DNA from 3 places in the Paenibacillus sp. CFBP 13594 genome. Region 3 is predicted to be linked to each of the others. Evidence: riboswitches for the same ligand, from Rfam matches in the RefSeq annotation. Region 3 holds a riboswitch; each other region holds the start of a gene.
The links. A riboswitch is a leader RNA that binds a small molecule or an ion and turns the genes downstream of it on or off. The one in region 3 is predicted to bind cyclic di-AMP.

Region 1: linked by a shared signal. The riboswitch ahead of IFU39_RS02480 (3D domain-containing protein) and the one ahead of IFU39_RS10160 (C40 family peptidase) in region 3 are both predicted to bind cyclic di-AMP.
Region 2: linked by a shared signal. The riboswitch ahead of IFU39_RS31585 (C40 family peptidase) and the one ahead of IFU39_RS10160 (C40 family peptidase) in region 3 are both predicted to bind cyclic di-AMP.

The regions. Positions count from the first base shown of each region.
Region 1 covers NZ_JACYVQ010000001.1:516,319-523,563, forward strand. The annotation lists gene IFU39_RS02465 (M20 family metallopeptidase) at 1-367, opposite strand, end outside; gene IFU39_RS02470 (ABC transporter substrate-binding protein/permease) at 578-2,014, shown strand; gene IFU39_RS02475 (amino acid ABC transporter ATP-binding protein) at 2,001-2,723, shown strand; cyclic di-AMP (ydaO/yuaA leader) riboswitch at 2,945-3,141, shown strand; gene IFU39_RS02480 (3D domain-containing protein) at 3,144-3,818, shown strand; gene IFU39_RS02485 (polysaccharide deacetylase family protein) at 3,926-4,717, opposite strand; gene lpdD (prenylated flavin chaperone LpdD) at 4,871-5,212, shown strand; gene IFU39_RS02495 (PspA/IM30 family protein) at 5,324-5,995, shown strand; gene IFU39_RS02500 (DUF350 domain-containing protein) at 6,091-6,492, shown strand; gene IFU39_RS02505 (DUF4178 domain-containing protein) at 6,516-7,022, shown strand; gene IFU39_RS02510 (DUF4247 domain-containing protein) at 7,035-7,245, shown strand, end outside.
Region 2 covers NZ_JACYVQ010000019.1:13,857-21,101, reverse strand. The annotation lists gene IFU39_RS31595 (M1 family metallopeptidase) at 1-476, shown strand, start outside; gene IFU39_RS31590 (hypothetical protein) at 487-1,338, shown strand; cyclic di-AMP (ydaO/yuaA leader) riboswitch at 1,584-1,721, shown strand; gene IFU39_RS31585 (C40 family peptidase) at 1,725-2,195, shown strand; gene IFU39_RS31580 (GNAT family N-acetyltransferase) at 2,551-3,045, shown strand; gene IFU39_RS31575 (c-type cytochrome) at 3,196-3,552, shown strand; gene rbsK (ribokinase) at 3,627-4,610, opposite strand; gene IFU39_RS31565 (4a-hydroxytetrahydrobiopterin dehydratase) at 4,655-4,951, opposite strand; gene IFU39_RS31560 (hypothetical protein) at 5,202-5,495, opposite strand; gene motA (flagellar motor stator protein MotA) at 5,728-6,528, shown strand; gene motB (flagellar motor protein MotB) at 6,515-7,245, shown strand, end outside.
Region 3 covers NZ_JACYVQ010000002.1:614,336-621,580, reverse strand. The annotation lists gene IFU39_RS10195 (GNAT family N-acetyltransferase) at 1-393, shown strand, start outside; gene IFU39_RS10190 (glycosyltransferase family 4 protein) at 697-1,827, shown strand; gene IFU39_RS10185 (YkvI family membrane protein) at 1,957-3,012, opposite strand; gene IFU39_RS10180 (xanthine phosphoribosyltransferase) at 3,217-3,798, shown strand; gene IFU39_RS10175 (hypothetical protein) at 3,896-4,225, shown strand; gene IFU39_RS10170 (hypothetical protein) at 4,345-4,563, shown strand; gene IFU39_RS10165 (carboxymuconolactone decarboxylase family protein) at 4,707-5,036, shown strand; gene IFU39_RS10160 (C40 family peptidase) at 5,112-5,576, opposite strand; cyclic di-AMP (ydaO/yuaA leader) riboswitch at 5,582-5,713, opposite strand; gene pelA (pectate lyase) at 6,121-7,074, shown strand.

The DNA.
Region 1 (7,245 bases), on a different contig from region 3:
CTTTAATCGTTCCACCTACTTCATCCAGAATGGATTTCAGCCCAACAGCAGCTCCAAGACTCATCATGCAGATCAGATGGTGACCACAAGCATGACCAATCTCCGGCAAGGCGTCATATTCACACAATAATGCAATGGTAGGGCCGGGTTTGGCCGCTGAATAGGTTCCGATAAAGGCTGTCTCCAGTCCAAGGATTGGAGCCTCTACAGTGAAACCGTGGAAGACCAGTTCTTCTTTCAAACGGGCAGAAGCGAGATACTCTTCATTTCCCAGTTCGGGGTTGGCACCGATATATGATGAAATGGCTTTAAAACGGGAAGCATATTGATCAATAACCGTCAGAATTTGTGATTTGTTAGCTGTCATTAGTAAACTCCTTATGCAAAAATGAAAATAATTCATTGATTATATCATGTTTGCTTCAATTTTTCAGAAACAAGTCAAGATTTGTAATGCCAAAATGCATTGCATAATCATGCATTGTACTTTATAATGACTCAGTCATCAACATGAGAAGCATACAAAGTATTGTAAGGGGAGAGAACAAGGTTGAAATTAATAAGTCGTTACACCATAATGCTGCTGACCTTTGTCGTTCTGCTGACAACTGCCGTTCCTGTGGCACTTGCAAGTGGGACTACAGACAATTCAAGCAGTAAAAAGCTGGTGCTCGGTACAAGTGCCGATTTTGCACCCTATGAATTCCATAAAGTGATTAATGGCAAAGATGAAATCGTCGGTTTTGATATTGAGATCGCCAAAGAGATTGCCAAAGATCTTGGCGCAGAACTTGTGATTGAGGATATGGGCTTCGACGGTCTTCTGCCTTCATTGCAGAGCGGGCGTGTTGATCTGGTAATTTCAGGTATGACGCCGACGGATGAGCGGAAGAAAAGTATCGATTTTTCCGACACCTATTATAAATCAAAACAAGTGATCATGGTTCGCAATGTGGATAAAGACAAATATCCAACCATGGCAGAACTTGAAAATGCGAAAATTGGCGTTCAGAAAGGCTCCATTCAGGAAACGATCGGACAGAGTATTCCAGGAGCGAAGCTTACTGCGCTTGATAAAATCTCGGATATTGTGCTTCAACTGCAAACAAAACGCATTGACGCGGCAATCGTTGAAGATACCGTTGCTGCAGGTTATCTGGACGATATTATTGGACTTGCTGCTGCTGTTCCGGACGAAGAGCAAGCAGAAGCGGCAATCGGGATTCGCAAAGGTAATACCGAGCTGCTAGCTGCAGTAAATGGAACACTGGAGCGATTGAAAAGTGAAGATAAAATCAATCAGATGGTGACGGACGCCAGCCTCTTGATGGCGGATAAAGCGAACAAATCACAAAATATTTTCCAAGTGTTCTGGGAGTACAAAAGTTTCTATGCTACAGGTGTAGGATACACACTTCTGTTGTCTGCACTCGGGGTTATCTTCGGGGTAATTATCGGATTGATCATCTGTTTGTTCCGTTTGCATGACGCTGCAATCTTGCGCTGGATCGGTACAGCTTACGTTGAAGTGATCCGTGGCACACCGATGCTGGTACAATTGATGATTATTTACTATGGTTTTTCCCTGAGCTTTGGCATTAACTTCACTGCACTTCAGGCAGGTATCATTACACTTTCAATCAACAGTGGTGCCTATCTGGCGGAGATTTTCCGTGCGGGTATCCAAGGTGTGGATCGTGGTCAGTTGGAGGCAGCGCGTTCATTAGGTATGGGAAGAGGCGCCGCGATGCGTTATATCATATTGCCACAAGCCTTCAAAGCTGTATTACCAGCGATTGGTAATGAATTCATAACTATCATTAAAGAATCCTCCATTATCTCCGTTATCGGTATGGTGGATATTATGTATCAGGCAAGTGTTGTCAAAAACATTACGTACCAAGGATTGAGTCCATTTTTGATTGCAGCAGCCATCTACTTTGTAATGACGTTCATTTTGTCCAAGCTGCTGGGACGACTGGAAAGGAAGTTGAGTGCAAGTGATAGACGTTAGACAATTACACAAATCTTATGGTAATAACGATGTGCTTAAGGGCATAAACGTGACGATTGGCAAAGGTGAGGTTGTCGTGGTCATCGGTCCTTCCGGTTCAGGTAAAAGTACATTCTTGCGTTGTTTGAACCTACTGGAACAGCCTACCTCAGGAGAGATTGATTTTGAAGGCGTGTCAATCACGGACCCCAAGCATAACATCAACGCAACTCGTGAGAAAATGGGCATGGTGTTCCAGCACTTCAACCTGTTCCCACACAAAACGGTAGAGCAAAATATCACGATCGCTCCGATTAAAGTGAAGAAACAATCTACTCTGGAAGCGGAGAAGATTGCTGCTGATTTGCTTAATACCGTGGGCTTGTATGATAAAAAAGATACATTCCCGAATCAGCTGTCCGGTGGACAGAAGCAGCGGATCGCCATTGCTAGAGCATTGGCCATGCAGCCTCATGTCATGCTGTTTGACGAGCCTACGTCGGCATTGGACCCCGAGATGGTCGGTGAGGTACTGGATGTCATGAAACGTCTTGCAGAAGGCGGGATGACGATGGTCATCGTAACCCATGAGATGGGTTTTGCACGTGAAGTGGGAGACCGGATCCTGTTCATGGATGGCGGGGTTATTGTGGAAGAGGGAACACCTGATGAGGTGTTTGGAGCACCGAAAAATTCACGTACACGTGATTTTCTTGCGAAAGTACTCTAAATGAAGTGATTAAATAGCGTTACTGACCTCGAGTCGGTGACGCTATTTTTTGTTTGAAAATAATCAAATATAGGATTCGGAAAAGTAACTATTCTGTTACCAAATATATAGGGGACATCTCGCCCAACAGTTTTAGAGTATTCAGTATTCTTACACGTGCTTACACATGTTAAAACCATTTGGTAAGAATTACTACAAGTTCAGGTTACAAAATTGTGATATATTGAACTCTGCCGAAACTTCCGGACAGGGAGTGCGGGGGATGTAACGATGCAGATTGTGCAGGGGGAAGATCTACAGCACACTGCTTGGGGTGAATTAGGGGTACATATCGTTTCAAATGTAATGATGAACCTATAGGATGGGCTCCTCATCCGAATCCGACAACTAACTTCGCAGGCACAATGAGGGAGGAAGACCATGATTAACAAGAAACGTATAGCCAAAACAGCAGTAGCATTAATGACAACAGCAATGCTCATTCAAGCCGTTCCGGCTCACGCCGATTCAGTTCATGTGGCCAAAGAGGGGGATACCTTCTACACCTTATCGAAACAATACGGAGTAGCAATTAACACGTTAGTTAAAGCAAACAACGACATTTCGCCTTACAACATTTATGGTGGTTTGAAAATTACGATTCCCGGTAAGTCAAACAATGTAGCAGCCGCTGCGGCAGCGGAGAGCAAGACCCAAGCGAAGACTGTTACTACAGCGAGCTTGGACGTTAACGCAGATAACAAAGTTGTTCAAGCCTGGGGTAAAACATTCGATTACAGCAAAGCTGTGAACGTAAAAGCAACGGCATACTCTGCAGATCCGTCTGAAAATGGAGGCTGGGGTGCAGTCGATTATTTCGGAAATGATCTTGAACTGGGCACGATTGCAGTTGATCCAAGTGTAATTCCACTCGGAACCAAAGTACTGGTAACTGGTCATAGCCATCCAGGATTGCCAAAACAGGCTTTTGTAGCCACAGCGCGAGATGTGGGCGGTGCAATCAAAGGTCACCGGATTGATATCTTTATCCCGGGTAGCAAACAGTCTGTAAGCTCATTTGGTTTTCAGGATATTGAGCTGTACATTCTGAAGTAGAGAGAAAATAACATTTAAAATGAATTCAAACAGGGTGTCTGCCAGTCGCTAATTCGCGATTGAACAGCACCCTTTTAATATTCTCATTATTTGGTATCACGGTCATCCTAATCTTTGGCCTTTGGCAATCCCAACATTTCGTCCAAGGTGACCAGTTCATATCCCCGATTACGCAATTCTTCAATGATTTCAGGCAAAGCCTCAACCGTGCCGTTCAGGTTTGATCCTACACCGCCTCCAGCATGTTGCAAAACGATGGAGCCGGGTTTTACAGCAGAAAGAATATTATCTTTCACCTGTTCCTTTGAAAGGCCTTTCCAGTCCAGGGAGTCTACGTTCCAGTTCACAATGCTATAGTGTTGTTTGGCAGCCCATCTCAGCTGTTCTTCATTAATGTCTCCATAAGGCGGCCGAATCATCTTGGGCGTATATCCCGCCAAACGTCGAATAATATCCCCGGTATGTAAAATTTGTTTGCGAAAGGCATTCATCGACAGCTTACTGAATTCAGGATGATTGTAGCTGTGATTACCAACCATATGCCCTTCCTTGATGATGCGTTTCACAAGATCCGGATGTTTCTCAGCACGACTACCCACGATGAAGAATGTAGCTCTGACATTGTATTTCTTCAATACATCCAGTACTTGTGGAGTAAACCGTGGATCAGGTACATCATCGAAAGTCAGTGCAACCTTCTTGGTTGAAGGACCATTGGTTTTGAACGTGTCGGCATATTTTTGACGTAACTGTCCCAATGTCAGTTGTTCTTCTTCCGCAGAATCCGAACCTGATACTGATTCACTTGGCGGGCTTGAAACATCCCGCGCTGAAACTGGAGCATGATATCCTCCGAGAAAAATAACGATAACCATCAGCATAATGAGGCGTACGCGCATAATATCGGCCTCCTTTTCCAAAATGACGTTCTCCTTGGTATACCCGGGGGTTCCATAAAATATGCGCAGTGTGAGAAGTTTCATTGCCGATTTAGCTCATGACAGCCATAATTCCTCCATATATAACATATAGAAAAGGATAGGTGGATGGGTATGAGTACATATGATTTGAAATCCATACGTTTACAGGTGATTGAAGCAGGAGAAGATAAGGTTTTTTTCGTTACCGGAGGAAAGGCGCATATTGGCGCCGTAGCCACGTTCTACGTGGATCATGAGCGCGTAAGCGGGACGACGGTCCGTATTCCTGGGCATAAAGAACAAGAGCTGTGTGAGCGGCTCGCCCGAAAGGCTGCCTTGCAGCTGAAAGTAACTGTTACGGTAATCATGGGTATTCATTTTGATTCCATCACGCGGATGCAAATCGACGAAATCGTGCAGACTGCAGAGAGGTTGATGGAGGATCATCTGAACAAAGATAAACGATCTTCCTGACATAAGTGCCATCGAATGTTTTGATTTTATTTGCTAAAATTGAAACGAGTTGTAGATTGTTACGTATGTATGTTTATATACGATGTAATATCGACTAGGAGGAATAACATAATGTCCATTTTCAAACGTTTGCGTGATCTAACCATGTCTAACATCAACGCCATTATTGACAAAGCGGAAGATCCAATCAAGATGACGGACCAATATATCCGTGACATGCAAGAGGATTTGGAAGATGCAGAGAAGGCAGTAGCTCAACAGATCGCCATTGAGAAGAAATTCAAGCAGTTATTCGAAGAGCAGGAAGCTCTTGTGAAGAAACGTGAAGAGCAGGCGCATACGGCGGCACGTGCTCAGAATCTGGATTTGGCTCGACGTGCCCTGGAAGAGAAAAAGGCTGCTGAGGAGAAGATGGTTGAGTACAAAACCAGCTATGACCAAAACAAGGCTTCGGCAGATAACCTGCGTGGCAAGCTCGACGAGATGCGTAAGCAACTGACTCAAATGAAGAACAAACGCGAAACACTGGTAGCACGTTACAATGCAGCAAAAGCCCAAACTGAAATCAACAAAGCGTTGAATGGGTTTGGTTCTGATACTGCAAGTGCTGGTATGAAGCGTATGGAAGAGAAAATGATGCAGATGGAAGCACAGGCGGAAGCAAGTAACGAAATGTCTTCCAAAGGCAAGTCTTTGGATGAAGAGTTCGAGAAGTTGGGTAAAGATCAGGCTGTTGAAGACGAACTCGCAGCATTGATGAAACAGTACGATAATAAGAACTAATACCTTGGTTGTCAGCAGGGTTAACCAGCGGAGGAGAAGAGTATTTCTCCTTCGCTTTTAAATGCGGTTCATGTTGATATGTGGGGGCTGTGTAAATGGATTTGAATATTTTGGCGATGCTGGTCTGGACCGGATCTGGTTCGGTTTTGCTGTTTGTCTTGATGTATGTAGATTCACTGTTCACGAAATATAAGGATTTTGCTGAAGTTAAGGCTGGCAATATGGCCGTTACTACACGGATGGTTATGAAATTATTTGCACAAGGGTATGTACTCGCTACGTCCATTTCTACGGCTGGTCATCTTGGAGAAGCATTGTTGGTCTCCGTTGTATCCTTTATCATTTTGTTGATTTTGGAGAGTGTTGTACACTTTATGATTCGCAAATGGGCCAATCTGGATCTGGATACAGGAATTCAACAAGGGAAGACAGGATACGGATTGTTCTCTGGCGCTTTACATATCGTGGGCGCACTGATTATTGCAGCTTGTTTATAAGATAAGGAACAGGAGTAATTCTCATGAGTGTATGGAAACGAATTAAAGGAATACTAACAAAACCTGAACCACCGCAGGCAGAGAAAACGATGCTTCAGCTTGCACCTGGTGATATCTGTGAGGTTTCTCTGGTTACTTATGAAGTCGTTGGTCGGGTACAAAATCGCGCTCGAAATGCAGTTGTGCTCACGCTGCAGGATGGTACCGCATTTCGATATTTGCATATCGAAGAACGGGAACTCACACGTTACGCTCTATATACACCAATTGATGGCAGGCTTGATGCACCTGATGAGGTGCCCACATTGCTGGACCTGGATGGACGCGCATTTCATCTGGAGGAAGAGTATGGAGGTATGGTATCAACGGCAGGTAGAACTCCATATGGCCAGGCTGGAGAACAATTGGTATGGCAGTATCAGTCGGATGATAATATGCTTCTTCGGGTGGAGTGGCAAGACAGAAGATTTACACTGTATGAGGGTGAGTCCATTCTTCCTGCGGATATCAAAGTAATTCGTTCGAGCTAGGAGAGGTTCCCAATGAAAAAACGCTTGGCGCATGGATTAAAATTAATGCTGGTCCTCAGCCTTGTGATGTCTCTGTTGTCCGCGTGCGGAGCACCTTCTGTTCAGGACACATATCCGCTTGAATCGGTTAACGGCAGTGGTAACTCAACGTCTTATGTGTACCGGGCTTCAGACCGTACCGTTCCGGAAGTGGCTCAGGAATTGTCTGACCAAAGGCAACCGG
Region 2 (7,245 bases), on a different contig from region 3:
AGTACCGCTTCAAACATCCCACTTCGGCTGATTTTCAGAACGTTGTGGAACAAGTGACCCGCACTTCCTGGTCTGATTATTTTGATCAATATGTCTATGGTAACGGGATGGCTGACTTTGCTGTAGAGAAGATTCGTGTTACGCCCGTACAGAAAGACGGTCAAACATTGTACGAGTCATCCGTGACGATCGCAAAAAAAGGGAGTGATTACAGCGCCGTTCCTGTTCGCATTGCTTTTGAAGACGGGCATATCCTCACCAAGCAATGGAATGGCAAAGAAGATCGCATCACCTATAAATTAACTCACACATCCCCCGTATCCTGGGCCATGACCGATCCCCTGTACTCGATCGTGCTGGAGAACCGCCATATGAACAATTTCCTGAAATCCGGACTGGATGAGCGGGCGAAGTCCCGCTGGAGCATGAGTGTAACCAAACTAATAGAAGCCATATTCGGAGGTCTGTCATGGTGAGGTGGAAACGGTGAAAGCGAAAATACGTGAAGGCTGGTTTCTCGTCCGTCAGCATATGTTCATTGCCGCACTCTTATTTCTCTATCAACTCATTTGGGGATATTTCTTCTATCGAATGGTACAATCGGCGGTCATCCCACTGCTCCTGCGCTATCCAGATGCTGATGCGGGGGAGCTGAGTACACTTTTGTTCAAAATGGAAAGTCAACTTAACCTGTCTACCCATCCGGAGGTTCATCGTTATCTATGGATTCTCGGGGGCATGCTGCTGGTTCGCATGTTGATCAGCCCCCTCATTCAGGCAGGACTGCTCTACTCACTTCAGCACTTTAATTCTACAGAAGAGCGCATCCCCTTTGTCCGCGGAATCAAAAATCTGTGGAAACCGATGCTGCTGCTACACACCGTACGTACATTATTGATCCTTCTGCCCGCCTACTGGCTCATACCGAAGCTCTACTCTATTCTCATGGAAGGTTTTCATTCCCTTCAATTACTTTTGCCTGGTATACCTTATGTTGCTGCCTGGATTGTATATGGCTGGATCATCCACCATGCCATACTCTACATGCAGTTCGGTGTTTCGGCACCAGAAGGAGAAGGCGGGGCTCACGGTACCCTCAAAGCACTCTGGATTGCACTGCGTCATCTCATCGCTGTAATCGGCATTGCACTCCTGCTGGGCGGAGTACACCTGCTCGTCTTTGGGGCATTCACTTCAGCCTCATGGTTATTAACGGGACTTACCGGACTTATACTACAACAGACGTATCCACTTGCCAGATGTCTATTGAGTCTGTGGAAAATATGCAGCCATTTCCGATTATGGCAGTCCAAAATATCCAAAGGTGAGAGCAGATAGATTAAAAATTGTTACCATCACAAGTTAAACTCATGGCCTAATATGTACTTATAAATAGGCAAACCTCAACCTTTCCCCGTCAAAGGTCGAGGTTTTTTTTGCTAAATTTGTTGCTAAACGTTGCCAAAGCCGTACTCCTCTGTTACAATAATCGCAGTGAGTTTTTAGTAACAACTTTGTAATCTTTACATTCATATTTGTAACTACTTAAAATTAAATCGTCATTTCTTGATTTCGCAGGTGCATAACTAGCACAGCCAAATTCCTGGCACCTGGGAAGCGGGGGAACCAGTTATGGGTGAATTGATCTTGCTACAGAGGGATCATAGGGGACCTTCAACCGAATCCTTAAGCTAACCTCGCAGGCATTGGAAGGGGAATATCTCTTGTTCAAGAAGAAATTAACCGCAGCTGTACTTAGCATCACATTCGCTTTATCGCTTGGTGCAGGTAGCGCATTCGCAGATTCAAAGATGGACACAGTAATTGATTCAGCAATGGGAACTACATACAAAAGTGGGGGAACAACGCTTAACGGCTTTGACTGCTCCGGATTTACACGGTATGTATTCGACAAGTTGGGTATTGATTTGGCACGCCAATCCAGTTCCCAATTCGACATGGGCGATTCTGTATCCCGCATGGAAATGAGAGCTGGCGATCTGGTGTTCTTTAATACAACAGGTAAAGGCGTATCCCATGTAGGAATCTTTGTAGGGGATGGAAAGTTTGCACACTCCTCTTCTTCCAAAGGCGTTACGATCAGTGCATTGAGTGAAAACTATTGGGCCAATCGTTATGTTGGCGCGAAACGGATTATGAGCACGGACGCATATGAATCACTGGCCCTTGACTAGGGACAAGCTGAGCAACATAATGCTGTAACCATTAACCATACTGGAACGAAGCAAGAAGCATAACAGAACCGCCCGGTACATTCTCCGCAGGAATGTATCCGGCGGTTTTTTTGTGCTTCAATCCTTATTCATGTTGCAAGGTATACTCTGGGTATATCCTGCGACATCAACAGGTTCATTTTGCGTTCGTTCGTCCGTGCCCTTATGATGTTTTTACCCATCCCGTTATAATATAAACGAAATTACCGGAACTTTTGTTTCATTTTTTTTCTGGGGAAGGAAGACTTGCTAAAAGAACATCACTTTTGTAGAGTGGACAAAGAGTTCTGTTTCAAGGAAAGGAGCATGCAAGTGTATGAAGGAAGCCCCTGTGACGTTTCACGTTGTACCCATGCGAGAAGAACATGCGGAGCTCATCTGCAGTTGGCAGTATGATCCGCCTTACAATATCTACAGCTGGCTCCCCTGGGAGCAGATGAAAGCTCTGGAAGTGGAATTCGGAGATGCACAGCTGCGACAGGAGCAATATGCAATCGTCCTGGATCAGAACGATCGTATATGTGGATTTGCTCAATACTTCCCACTTCAAGGGGTAACCCGGATTGGCCTCGGCATGCATCCAGAGCTGTGTGGTCAGGGTCAAGGGACAGCTTTTGTCACGGCCATTGTACAGGAAGCCATTCGCCGAAATCCGAAGAATGAGATCGATCTGGAAGTGCTCACTTGGAATGCTCGTGCCATTCAAGTCTATCTGAAGAGTGGATTTGTCACCCAGGATACATACGAACGACAGACCCCAAGCGGCTTAAAGCCCTTTCACTGTATGGTTTATGAAGGGCCTCGTGATTAGAATCTCTTGCAAAACAACTAAATTTGCGCCTTGTTATGTGATTAGTTCAAAATTTTCCCACAAAATGCTATGATGTCAGTACAGGTTCCGTTATAATGATATGGATAGTTTTAGGTTAGATGATCTTTCATTCTGGAGGGGACATAAGGGATGCACAAATGGATCATGAGCGGAGTATTTTTTGCAGCATGCGCTTTAGCTATTGTTTTAATGTTTACGCTTCCAGGGAAAGAAGAAGTGGCTGAAGAAGCCAAGCCAACCATGCCGGAAGTCACATTGGATGCCGGACAGGCTGAAGCACTGGTCAAAGCCAATTGTATCTCCTGTCACGGGGATCAGCTGCAAGGTGGCGTAGGACCTGCTCTGGCAAACATCGGCAGCCAGGATGATCTGGAGAAGATCTATTCTACGATTGTCAAAGGTAAAGGTGGCATGCCTTCCTTCAAGGGCAAGCTGCAAGATGAAGAGATTGCAAATATCGCCATGTGGCTTTCAGAGAAGAAATAATCTCTGCACACGCATAACAAAGAGGCCCTTAATCCCCTTTTCGGAGAGTAAGAGCCTCTTTGTTATATCAATTATTAAGCCTTTGCCGCATGCTCGTCCAGAAAGGCCTCCACTTCACGTGCGAACGGCATCCCGGACTGGGCGCCGAGCTTCGTCACGGATAACGCGGCCGCACCCATGGCAAAGCCTACGGCCGCGTCCAACGTCTCACCGCGCGCGAGGGCTACCGCCAACGCGCCGTTGAAGCAATCGCCAGCGCCGGTCGTATCGACGGCGCTTACGGCGTAGCCGGGCGCACGGCATGCGCCGGCACGCCCTGCTTGTACGCGACCACCAGGCGCTGCCGCGTACACAGCCCCCTCGGGGCCGAGCGTTGTGACGACAGCGGCCCCGAGGGATGCGGCGAGCTCTGCGACCGCCGCATCCAGGTCTTCCGGCCGGAGATGATCCCGGCCGGTAAGCACGGCAAGCTCACTGCGGTTCGGCGTGACAACGTCGACGCACCGCAGGAGCTCCTGGGGCAGACCCGGCACCGCGGGAGCCGGGTTGAGCACCACCAGTGCGCTGCCTTCAGCCGCCAGTTGGGCGGCGCGGGTAACCGCTGGCAGCGGGATCTCCAGCTGCAGCAGCACCGCTGCGGCTGCAGTCAGGCTTTTTACCGTATCCGCCTCTTCCAGCATCTCAGGCACCACTTGCCCATTTGCACCAGGAATAACGATAATCCGGTTGTCTCCCCGAGAGAGCCAGATGGAAGCCGTCCCTGTAACCGTGTCTTCCAAGATGCGAACCTGCGAGGCATCTGCACCACTTTCCGTCAGACTGTACAGCAGACGTTCGCCAAAACCGTCCGATCCCACCGCACCAATCATCGTAGTCTGTCCACCCAGACGCGCAGCGGCAACAGCCTGGTTCGCCCCCTTGCCACCAGCGAGATAATGCAGCTCCTCACCGCTCACCGTCTCTCCCTCTTCCGGAATCGTGTCTGTCTTCACCACAAGATCCATATTGAGACTGCCTACGACAGCAATAAGAGGTTGTTTCTGATTATAGTCTGACATATATGGTTCACTCACTTCTGGCCGCGTGATAATAACCGACCTCGTTATTGCGACCTCATTTTGTCATAAGCTTCGTTATATTGCCCTGCTTCCTTGATATCTACAGATGTGATACCACCCGCATCCCATGATGTGAGACGCAGCGTAACCGTTGTATAATCAATCGTAATAAAAGGATGATGATTGAATGCTTCCGAGATCGCAGCGACCTCATCCACAAATGCAATCCCTTTCATGTAGTTGGAGAACACGAATTTACGTACAATCCACCGTCCCTCTTCCAGTTCCCAGCCTTCCAGCCTTCCCAGATGAGCTTCGACTTCCTCTTGCGAAAAAACCATGCGTTATCTTCCTCCCCATAGGATGGTACATTACAGACTTGAGTCCGTATAACCACCGACACCTTCGGCGCTATCAACAGCAGCCTCAAAGGCCAGGCTCACCGCCATGCGGTTGGCCCATTTCACGACTAACATCTTACCACGGACAAGCTTCAAAATTCAATCAACTATGTGGCTTAGAACCACTAACCATAAGGCTTTGAGGGAAATTCCAATTCCATTTAGACCCCTAAAAATGCATGTGAACACACTAAATTAAAGGTACAAATGTCAACTCTTCTTCCCCGATCAAAATATGAATGCGGTGCTGTTCCTTATCATGGATGACCACGCCACTTCCAACCGGAATAACGGACTCCTCGCCCAGCGCATAGAACAAATCCTCCGCCAACGCCTCATCCACTTCAAGTTGGTCAGATGCAGCCAGTCTATCCCACTCTTCCGCGTCCATTTCAAAGAAAACATACCGATCCGGTATGCGTCCGATTGCCGTTGTCAGATCTGTCAAAATTCCTTCATAATCCCGTCCATGCTTTACGCCCATTGGCTTTTCACTCCTATTCGGCCCCTGAGGAGCGGATTTGATCTTATTATACCTGAAAATAGCCCTTAAAAAAAAAGGCCTTCTGGTCGATAAATACATATATGACCGTTTTAACTGTTTTAGCAACCGTAAGGAATGCCTAACATTGAACGGATTGCGGCCAAAATTCGTCCGGAAGCCCGAATACAGCCGCTTGAAAGGATTCAATTTTATCTCATGGATGAGGTGTATGATGAACATTTCAACGATTATTGGACTAGTTTTTGGTCTGGTCTCCCTTGTACTCGGTATGTTCCTGAAGGGTGCGCCCTTAATCAACCTGGTTAACAATCCGGCAGCCTACGTTATTATCTTTGTAGGTACGGCAGGAACCATTTTTATTGCATTTCCTATGTCAGAAGTTAAGAAAATCCCTAAGCTTTTCGGGATTATTTTCAAAAATCAAGTACTAATTGATCGAGTGTCTCTGATCGGCACGTTTATGGATTGGGCTTCCACTACCCGTCGTGAAGGTTTGCTTGCACTGGAATCAAAAGTAGAAGAGATTGACGATCAGTTCCTTCGTGGCGGTATGCGTATGATTATCGACGGCAACGATCAGGAATTTGTAAGTGATGTACTGATGGAAGATATTCATGCTACAGAGGAGCGCCACCGCGGCGGTGCCTTGATCTTCGCCCAGGCGGGGATGTACGCGCCAACGCTCGGGGTTCTCGGGGCCGTTGTAGGTCTCATCGCAGCACTTGCCGATCTCAGTGACATGGAGAAACTCTCCCATGCGATTGCGGCAGCATTTATCGCAACACTCCTTGGTATATTTAGTGGTTACGTGTTATGGCACCCGATGTCTAACAAGCTGAAGCGGATGTCCAAGCAAGAAATGGAGATCAAGCTGATGATGGTTGAAGGATTGTTATCCATACAATCCGGTGTATCCACCATTGCCATCAACCAAAAGTTATCCGTATTCCTGACACCTTCCGAACGTAAACAACTGGAAGAGAAGGAGGGATCATCAGGTGAAAAAGGCTAAAAAGCACGAACCACATGAAGAACATATAGACGAGAGCTGGTTGCTTCCCTATTCTGACTTGATGACCTTGTTGCTTGCCCTGTTTATCACGTTGTTCTCCATGAGTTCACTCGATGCAGCCAAGTTCGAGCAGATGGCTTCCGCGCTAAGCAGTGCATTGAATGGAGGCTCCGGTGTTCTGGATCATACGTCCATGAATCCAGATACACCAGGTGCCGATCTGGGTAAGAACAAACAGGAACCTACAGAAATCACCAAAAAAACACCAGCTCAGATTACGGATGCACAGATGGCTCAAAAAGAGCAGGAAGATCTGGAGAAGCTCAAGAAACGGCTTGACCAGTATATATCGAAGAACGGCCTTTCGGACCAGCTGAACACCAAGCTGAATCAGTCTGAATTGAAAATCACCATCAGTGATAACGCCCTGTTCTCCTCAGGGCGAGCAGATGTGAAGCCTGAATCACGATCCCTGGCCAAAGCCATTTCAAGCATGCTGCAAGAGTTTCCTGAATACGAAGTGGTTGTATCCGGTCATACCGATAATATTCCCATTTCGAACAACCAATATAAGGATAACTGGGATCTGAGTGCAGACCGTGCGCTCAACTTCCTGAAAATCCTGTTGCTGAACACACAATTGGACCCTTCCAAATTCACACCAAGTGGTTATGGAGAGTATCACCCGGTTGCCAGTAACGACACCAACGCCGGACG
Region 3 (7,245 bases):
GGTGAAGATTCACATGATACGGCAGGGGCGATTCGCCGTGGGGATGTGTTTGTATTTAAAAAGGGGGCGGACGTAGCGGGGATGGTCATTCTTTTGGTTCAGCCAAGTCCTTGGGATATTCATCTTTGGGGTTCAAAAGCTTATGCCGAAGATGGCGCAATTTATCTGCATCGGCTAGCGATTCGAAGAAAATATGCTCAGAGCGGTCTGGGACGGTCCATTTTGCAATGGTCCAGCAGCGGGATACATTTTGAAGGCAAACATACTGTTCGGTTAGATTGCGGAGCGGGCAATGCTACGTTGAACGCCTTTTACGCGCGGAACGGGTATACTTTTTTGGGAGAGACCGATGGTTACAGTACATATGAGAAGCCCGTGCAGCCACTGAGCTGAGAATTCGGACTGTCCAATGGAAAGATTGACGACAATCGCGAGGAGTTGACTGCTGGTTTAAAGATTTTGCTTCTGAGTGGCACGTTTCATGAATATGTTGTATATACGAGTTGGTGAAAAAAAGCTTAGTCAGTTTTGCTTTGAATGAGCGGTTTAAATAGCCAAAAGTTTGCAGTATCTTTCGTAATATAGATGTTCCGGCTTCGCTATGTCATAATGGATACTATAGCCGTATCCAGATATAAATGGATCATGAATGAAGATGCATTGAAAGAACGTAAGTTAAAAAGGGGGAAACTAACGGTGAAATTGCTGCAGGCGCTTTTCTTTCCTCCGGAGCAGCCCGGAGGTGTATCCTCTATGATTCCGTATATGCAAGAGAGATTTACAGCCCCGAGGTGGGAAATGGATCTGTTCTCGTTGCCAAAGCGAATTCGCAACAAGGGCAGAGAGGAAGTTCATTTCGAAACGTTTGACTGGACGGAATATCAGGATAGTCCTGTTGTCCAAAAATATATTCAAACCTATCGTGATTATCTTTGGTGGACCAAACTGCGTATTCAGAAGCCTTATGATCTGATCCATGCCCACCACCCAATTGCAGGACTTGCGATGAGAACGGTTTTCCCGGATACACCCCTCATTCAGACGATTCACTCCAGTTATGAACGAGAATTAATACTTAATGGACGCATTGAAACGGATGGACCGGAGCATCGATTCCTGCTTGCGATATATGGTGAGCTGGAACACCAGGCAGAGCGTCTCTTAACGGTGTCGGATTCGTTCCGTCGTTATCTGGCGCCCTACGTGAAGGAACCTGATGTCATCGGTGTGATTCCCAATGGATTTGATGAGAAGCGGTTTAAGCCGATTCCTCATGATAATGCGATACCACAACTGGTCACGGTATGTCGGCTTGTTCCGGCGAAAGGGTTGGATATTCTTTTCAAAGCCTGTGCGGAACTGAAGGGCCGAGGTCATGATTATGTGTTACATATTATTGGAGATGGACCGATTCGTCCTGATCTGGAAGAATTGGCACAGCGATTGGGGATCTATAATGAGACCATCTTTTATGGTTACACACTGCACCCTGAGGAATTCATGCCATTCTTTGATATTTTTGTACTTCCTTCACGGGCAGAAGCATTTGGTTCCGTCTTCGCTGAAGCGGCGCTGAGTTGTCTTGCCCTTGTGGGTACGGATGTAGGTGGTATACCGGAACAGATCGAGAACGGTAGCAATGGGTTGCTTGTACCGGCAGAAGATCCTTCTGCATTGGCTGAAGCGCTTGAAAAGGTGATGCTGGACCCGGCTTATCGTTATGAACTTGCCCGTTCAGCGTGTGAAAAAGCCAAAACACATTACTCGCTCGGCAGATCGGTCAATGAGTTGAAGAAGATGTATTTACAGTTTCCCAGCAAGGCCTAAAAGAGAGAGCAAAAAGTGCGAGCCGCTGTGCTAAACAGCGGCTTTTTTTTCATGCAAAAGGAAGGCGCATGAGTGATGAATTATGGTATGAAGCAAACGGATGCTCATATTCATGAAGTACATCACCATTTATATATTTTTGCGTCCACGGAAGGCACCCCAGCGGTTTAATACCAATTTGGCTGCCCAGAACAGTGCCAAACTTCCGAAGATAGGATAAAGGATGGATAGTAGAGAACTGAATCCAAACTGACTGAGTGAGTAACACAGCAGCATAATGGTTAATGTAATGAAACGGGGATGAATGCGTATATGTTGTCTGAGTTGCAAGGTCATGCCGTAGATATCGGCAACAAATGTACTGAATATTTCCATGAAAATAAGGGATACATATACAGATTGTACTGCCCATCCAAGTTGAAAGGCAATGCTGCCCATCGGAATTTCGAATTGGATGATGCCGGGCATCTGTGCTGACATGGCAAAATGAGCTGCCATCAGCATGAAACCTACGCCAATTCCACCCAATACTCCGCCCCACTTCAGCACATTCCGACTGCGAATCTGGTTGCCAACGGGCACAAGAACAGCTTGAGCTAACGCCAGATTGAACGAACTATACAACAATGGAGACAGCCATACTTGAATAGGGTTTGAGTCTGTCGTCAATGTGATGAATCGGGAAGCTCCTGGATGATGGATGGTACTAGTGATCATGAGCAGAGATAACAGCAGCATCATGGGCACGACGATGCTATTCATTTGAAGGATAGCCTGGATGCCCCGACCGAGAAGCAGATATGTCCCTACAAGTGTGACGATCAGACCGGTCTGATAATGCAAACCTAGATGTTCGACAAAGACGGAACCTGCTCCGGCAAGCATGACGCTGTTCACGCCAATGAGAATGAGAAGGGTCACCCAGGTGATCCATTTGCCCGCCTTGGGCCCGAATAAATGTTTGTTCAGGTCCTCATAAGAGCGGGACCCGGTATCGTGAGCGATCAGCATCATTTTGGTACCTAACCAGACAAAGAGCATGGTGGATAAGCCTATGGTGATGGTGGCCCATTTGCCATACTGGGTAAAAAACTGCAAAATTTCCTGCCCTGTAGCGAAGCCGGCTCCGACAACCGTTCCGATGTATGTAAATGCGATCTGCAGCACCCGAAATGCCTGTTTCATGTGTTTCCCCTCTCAGGCCCCTGTATAGTTTGGACATGCGGGTACCATGGTACAAGGTATGCTTGACCCACGAAAGTCATGACAATCGATAATGAGCTTTGGCTTGAATTGCTTCTCAAGGACAGCGCCCAGGCAATTTCGCTTGAACTTATAGATAGATATATGATACTTTTACCTCATAGGATAGGCTTGGGAGGTCAAATCATGGAATTATTGAAACAACGAATTTTACAAGAAGGTGTGGTTATCTCGGATCAAGTATTAAAGCTGGATGGTCTGTTGAACCACCAGATTGATCCTGCATTAACGATGGAGATGGGACGTGAGTTTGCTGCCCGTTTTCGTGAAAGTGGAGTAACTCGGGTAATCACGGTAGAATCCTCAGGGATTCCGGTTGCGTTTGCCGCAGCCTATGAACTTGGGGTGCCCCTTGTATTCGCCCGTCGTAAAAAAACACTTCTGGCTGATCCTGATGCTTACTGTGAACGTGTACCGTCCTTTACCAAAGGAATTGTAACTGACATTATGGTATCCCGCGAGTTCATTCATGAGAATGACCGCATTTTGTTCATTGATGATATTATTGCCAATGGAGATGCGGCTCGTGGCGTCATCAAAATTATTGAGCGTTCTGGCGCGGAACTCGTCGGATTCGGCGTTGTGGTCGAGAAAAGTTTCCAGGCAGGGGCACGCACGATTCGTGAACAGGGTATTCCGGTGGAAGCCTTGGTACGCATTCGTTCCCTGAACGATGGAACAGTACAATTTGACGATAACGAAATGTGACATTTTAAAGGAATAGGGCCTATTTTTTGAACTATGCCTTTGCATGACCGCCGATTTCATTTATAATGGGGTTATGTTAGGGAGAGGAGGCAACACCATGGGGAACCAACCGGCAACAGAACAATTTTTTAATGATAAGCTGGCGGAATCGAAAGTTCATTTTGAACGTGCCCTAGATTGTAAACATACGGAATTCGATGACCTTTATCCCTATATGATTGAACATCCTCAATTTTTCTGGTACAAACGCTATGTTGCCTGGTCAGAATTACTGACGATTGTAGGCTTGTGCGAAGAGTTGTCCTTCTCTTGGAAAGAACAATTTACACCGCATCAAGTGGAGTACCTTGAAGAACGTGTGATGTCCGCCAAAGTGCTTGATTTTTGGTTCGAGAAGAACGACAGCAAAGAGCACGCGCAGCGGTAACTTTCAGTCGGGACATAATTTCGAATGACATGACAGTCTAATACAGTCACGTGAGACCTAAATGACATTTCATTTAGGTCTCTTTTTGTAAATAAATTTGGAATATAGGAGCCATGCGAATGATTAGTGATACAGAATTGGACGCCCTGCGTCTGTCAGGTGAGAAAGTTAGAGTAGTACGGGACGAGCTGGAATCGAACGATGTAACCGGGATTGTTGTTGCCTGGGATGGCGAGCAGGTACTTATCCGACGTCAGAATCGACGTGTAGTTAAGCTGGATCGCAGTTACAAATATCAGCTGTTCAGCGAGCCGCGCCAGAGTCCACTTAGTGAGTAATAGCTTATGATTATGGCAGAGCCATGAGCGTTTAAATGTTTGGAATTACCATGATATCTTGGCATAATTGGCTCACTCGGGAGAGAAGATAGGTACAGTGAGGAAGATCTGTAACTATAAGCCGAGAGGGTGTGCTACAAGCCATGACATTGATGAATGATAAAGTTCATGCCTACAAGGATCAGATTGGAGCATTAAGCGATGTACTGCCAGGTGTGGTGAAGTCGTATCATGAGTTTACCGGAGAATGTTTCCAACCTGGCGTGATTGATGCCAAGACAAAACAGCTAATTGCGCTTGGGATTGGATTATTCGCCAACAATGAGGTATGTACCTTCTACCATGTAGAAGAAGCCCGTGCCAAGGGAGCAACAGATCAGGAGATTATGGAGACCGTTGCGGTGGCCGGAGCTGTTGGAGGAGGACATGCCCTCTCTCAGGGTGCGATGCGAGTGCAGAAGGCGCTGAATTAGTAAGCGATGCAACATACATTTTTCTAAGTACAAAAAAGGCATCCGGTTAATAACCGATGCCTTTTTGTATGTGAATTACATTTTACCTAACATTTTATCATACATAAACTGTCCAGTTACCCGACGTGCTGTTACGTAACGATCATTGAAGTATGGATTCGATAACTTCGTGATGCTTACACCTTTACTGCTGGAGGCATGAGCGAATTGTCCGCCGCCGATATATACACCTGTATGTGAAATGCCTTTGCCTGTTGTATTAAAGAACACCAGATCACCTGTCCGAACATTGCTCTTGGATACTGGCGTACCTGCTTTGGCTTGCTGCTGAGAAGTACGTGGCAATTCAATGCTGTATTTGTTGAAAAGATATCTCATAAAACCAGAACAGTCGAAGCCGGCTACAGTCGTGCCACCCCATTTGTAAGGAATACCTGTCATGTTGTTCACTACGGAGTTGATACTGCTTGCCTCTGTGCTTGTTGCCCCGGATGTAAATAATACAGCTGCTCCAAAAATGGAGATAATCAGTTTTTTCAAAATCAATGTTCTCCCTTCGATGCCTACGGAGTTAGCTAAGGGTTCGGTAGAAGGTTCCCTATATTTCCTATGTATAAGAATAATTCACCCAAATTGGTTCCCCCGTTTTCAAACATGAAACTCGGCAATGAATAATTAAGTTTTTGTAACTATTTGAAACTATATTGCATAAATGCGTAATTGTCAAACCCATTTAAAACCCTTCGTAATACCTCAATGTTAGCGGAATTAAGGTTTTTATATGAAAGAAGGGATCAAGTTTGGGTACCATTCATGACAAAAACGTCATTATTGGTTCGTTTAAGACGAATTTGGATAAATAAATAGGTTTGTCATGAGTTAAAAGAACTATCCCGTTATGTAGAATTAGAGAGATTATATTCATTAAGTTGCATATATTGACAAAAATCGATTTTTTGCATATTATCTGATTATCCAATCCACATATTGGATTAAAATTGATTTTATTATGCGATAATTACGCGTTTCATAAGTAAAGTAGAAGTGGAAGATTTATAAAAACGAACATAGGAGAGTGTTACATTTGAAAGCAAAGAAAATAATTACTTTTGTCCTGGCATGTACGATGGTGTTCTCAGCAGTTGGAATGGCAGTTCTCCCTGTAGGGACGGTATCTGCTGCGGATGCTTCAGGTACTACAGCGAGTATTTCTGATATTTTGAAGAACCAGCTCCCGGATGGAGGTTGGAGAAAAGATTATAAACAGACAAGTGGAGAGTGGGCGAAGTCCACGATAGACAACAAGGCTACATACTCAGAAATTAGAAGATTGGCGAAGGAATTTAAAAAGACGAATGATCCCCGATACTCCACAGCTGCAATCAAAGGGATTAACTTTTTGATCAACATGCAGTATTCAAACGGCGGATGGCCACAAGTTTACCAAAGCTCCGGATATCACAAGCATATCACTTACAATGATGATGCCATGATTAACGTAATGATCATGCTGGATGAAGTAGCAGCACGCAAAGGTGATTTCTCGTTTATAGACAGCACACTTGCTAACCGTAGTAAAAATTCAGTTGCCAAAGGTGTGGAGGCGATTTTGAATACACAGGTCGTTTCAGGTGGTAAGCTGACAGCTTGGGGACAACAACATGATTCCAGTTCCCTTAAACCAGCGAGCGCAAGAATCTACGAAGTGCCATCGCTGACAGCTGGAGAGAGTGTAACGATTGTTAAATTTCTGAAAACCAGATCTGCTAACGCTAAAATTACCGCATCCATTAAAGGAGCGGAGGCTTGGTTTAACAAGGTGAAAATTACGGGGTACAAATATGAAAGAGCTAATGGAGATAGTAAAATTATCGCTGATTCCAAAGCTGCACCAATTTGGGCACGCTTCTATGAGATAGGAACAGATAAACCAATCTTTATTGGTCGTGACGGGGTAGTTAAATACAAATTAAGTGATATTGATAAAGAAAGAAGAGGCGGGTATGCATGGTATGGCAACTGGCCTTCCAAGCTGTAAATTGTAGTATGCTTCCGTTTTAATGAACCAAACTCTTAGTAGTTAAAGGTAAAGCCTGAATCGACATGGACGTCTGGTTCGGGCTTTATTGTTATTATTTTCAGTGTTGACATGATAGATTCCACATGATATATTACTTCTTGTCGCCGATATTGATCACGGAGATACAAT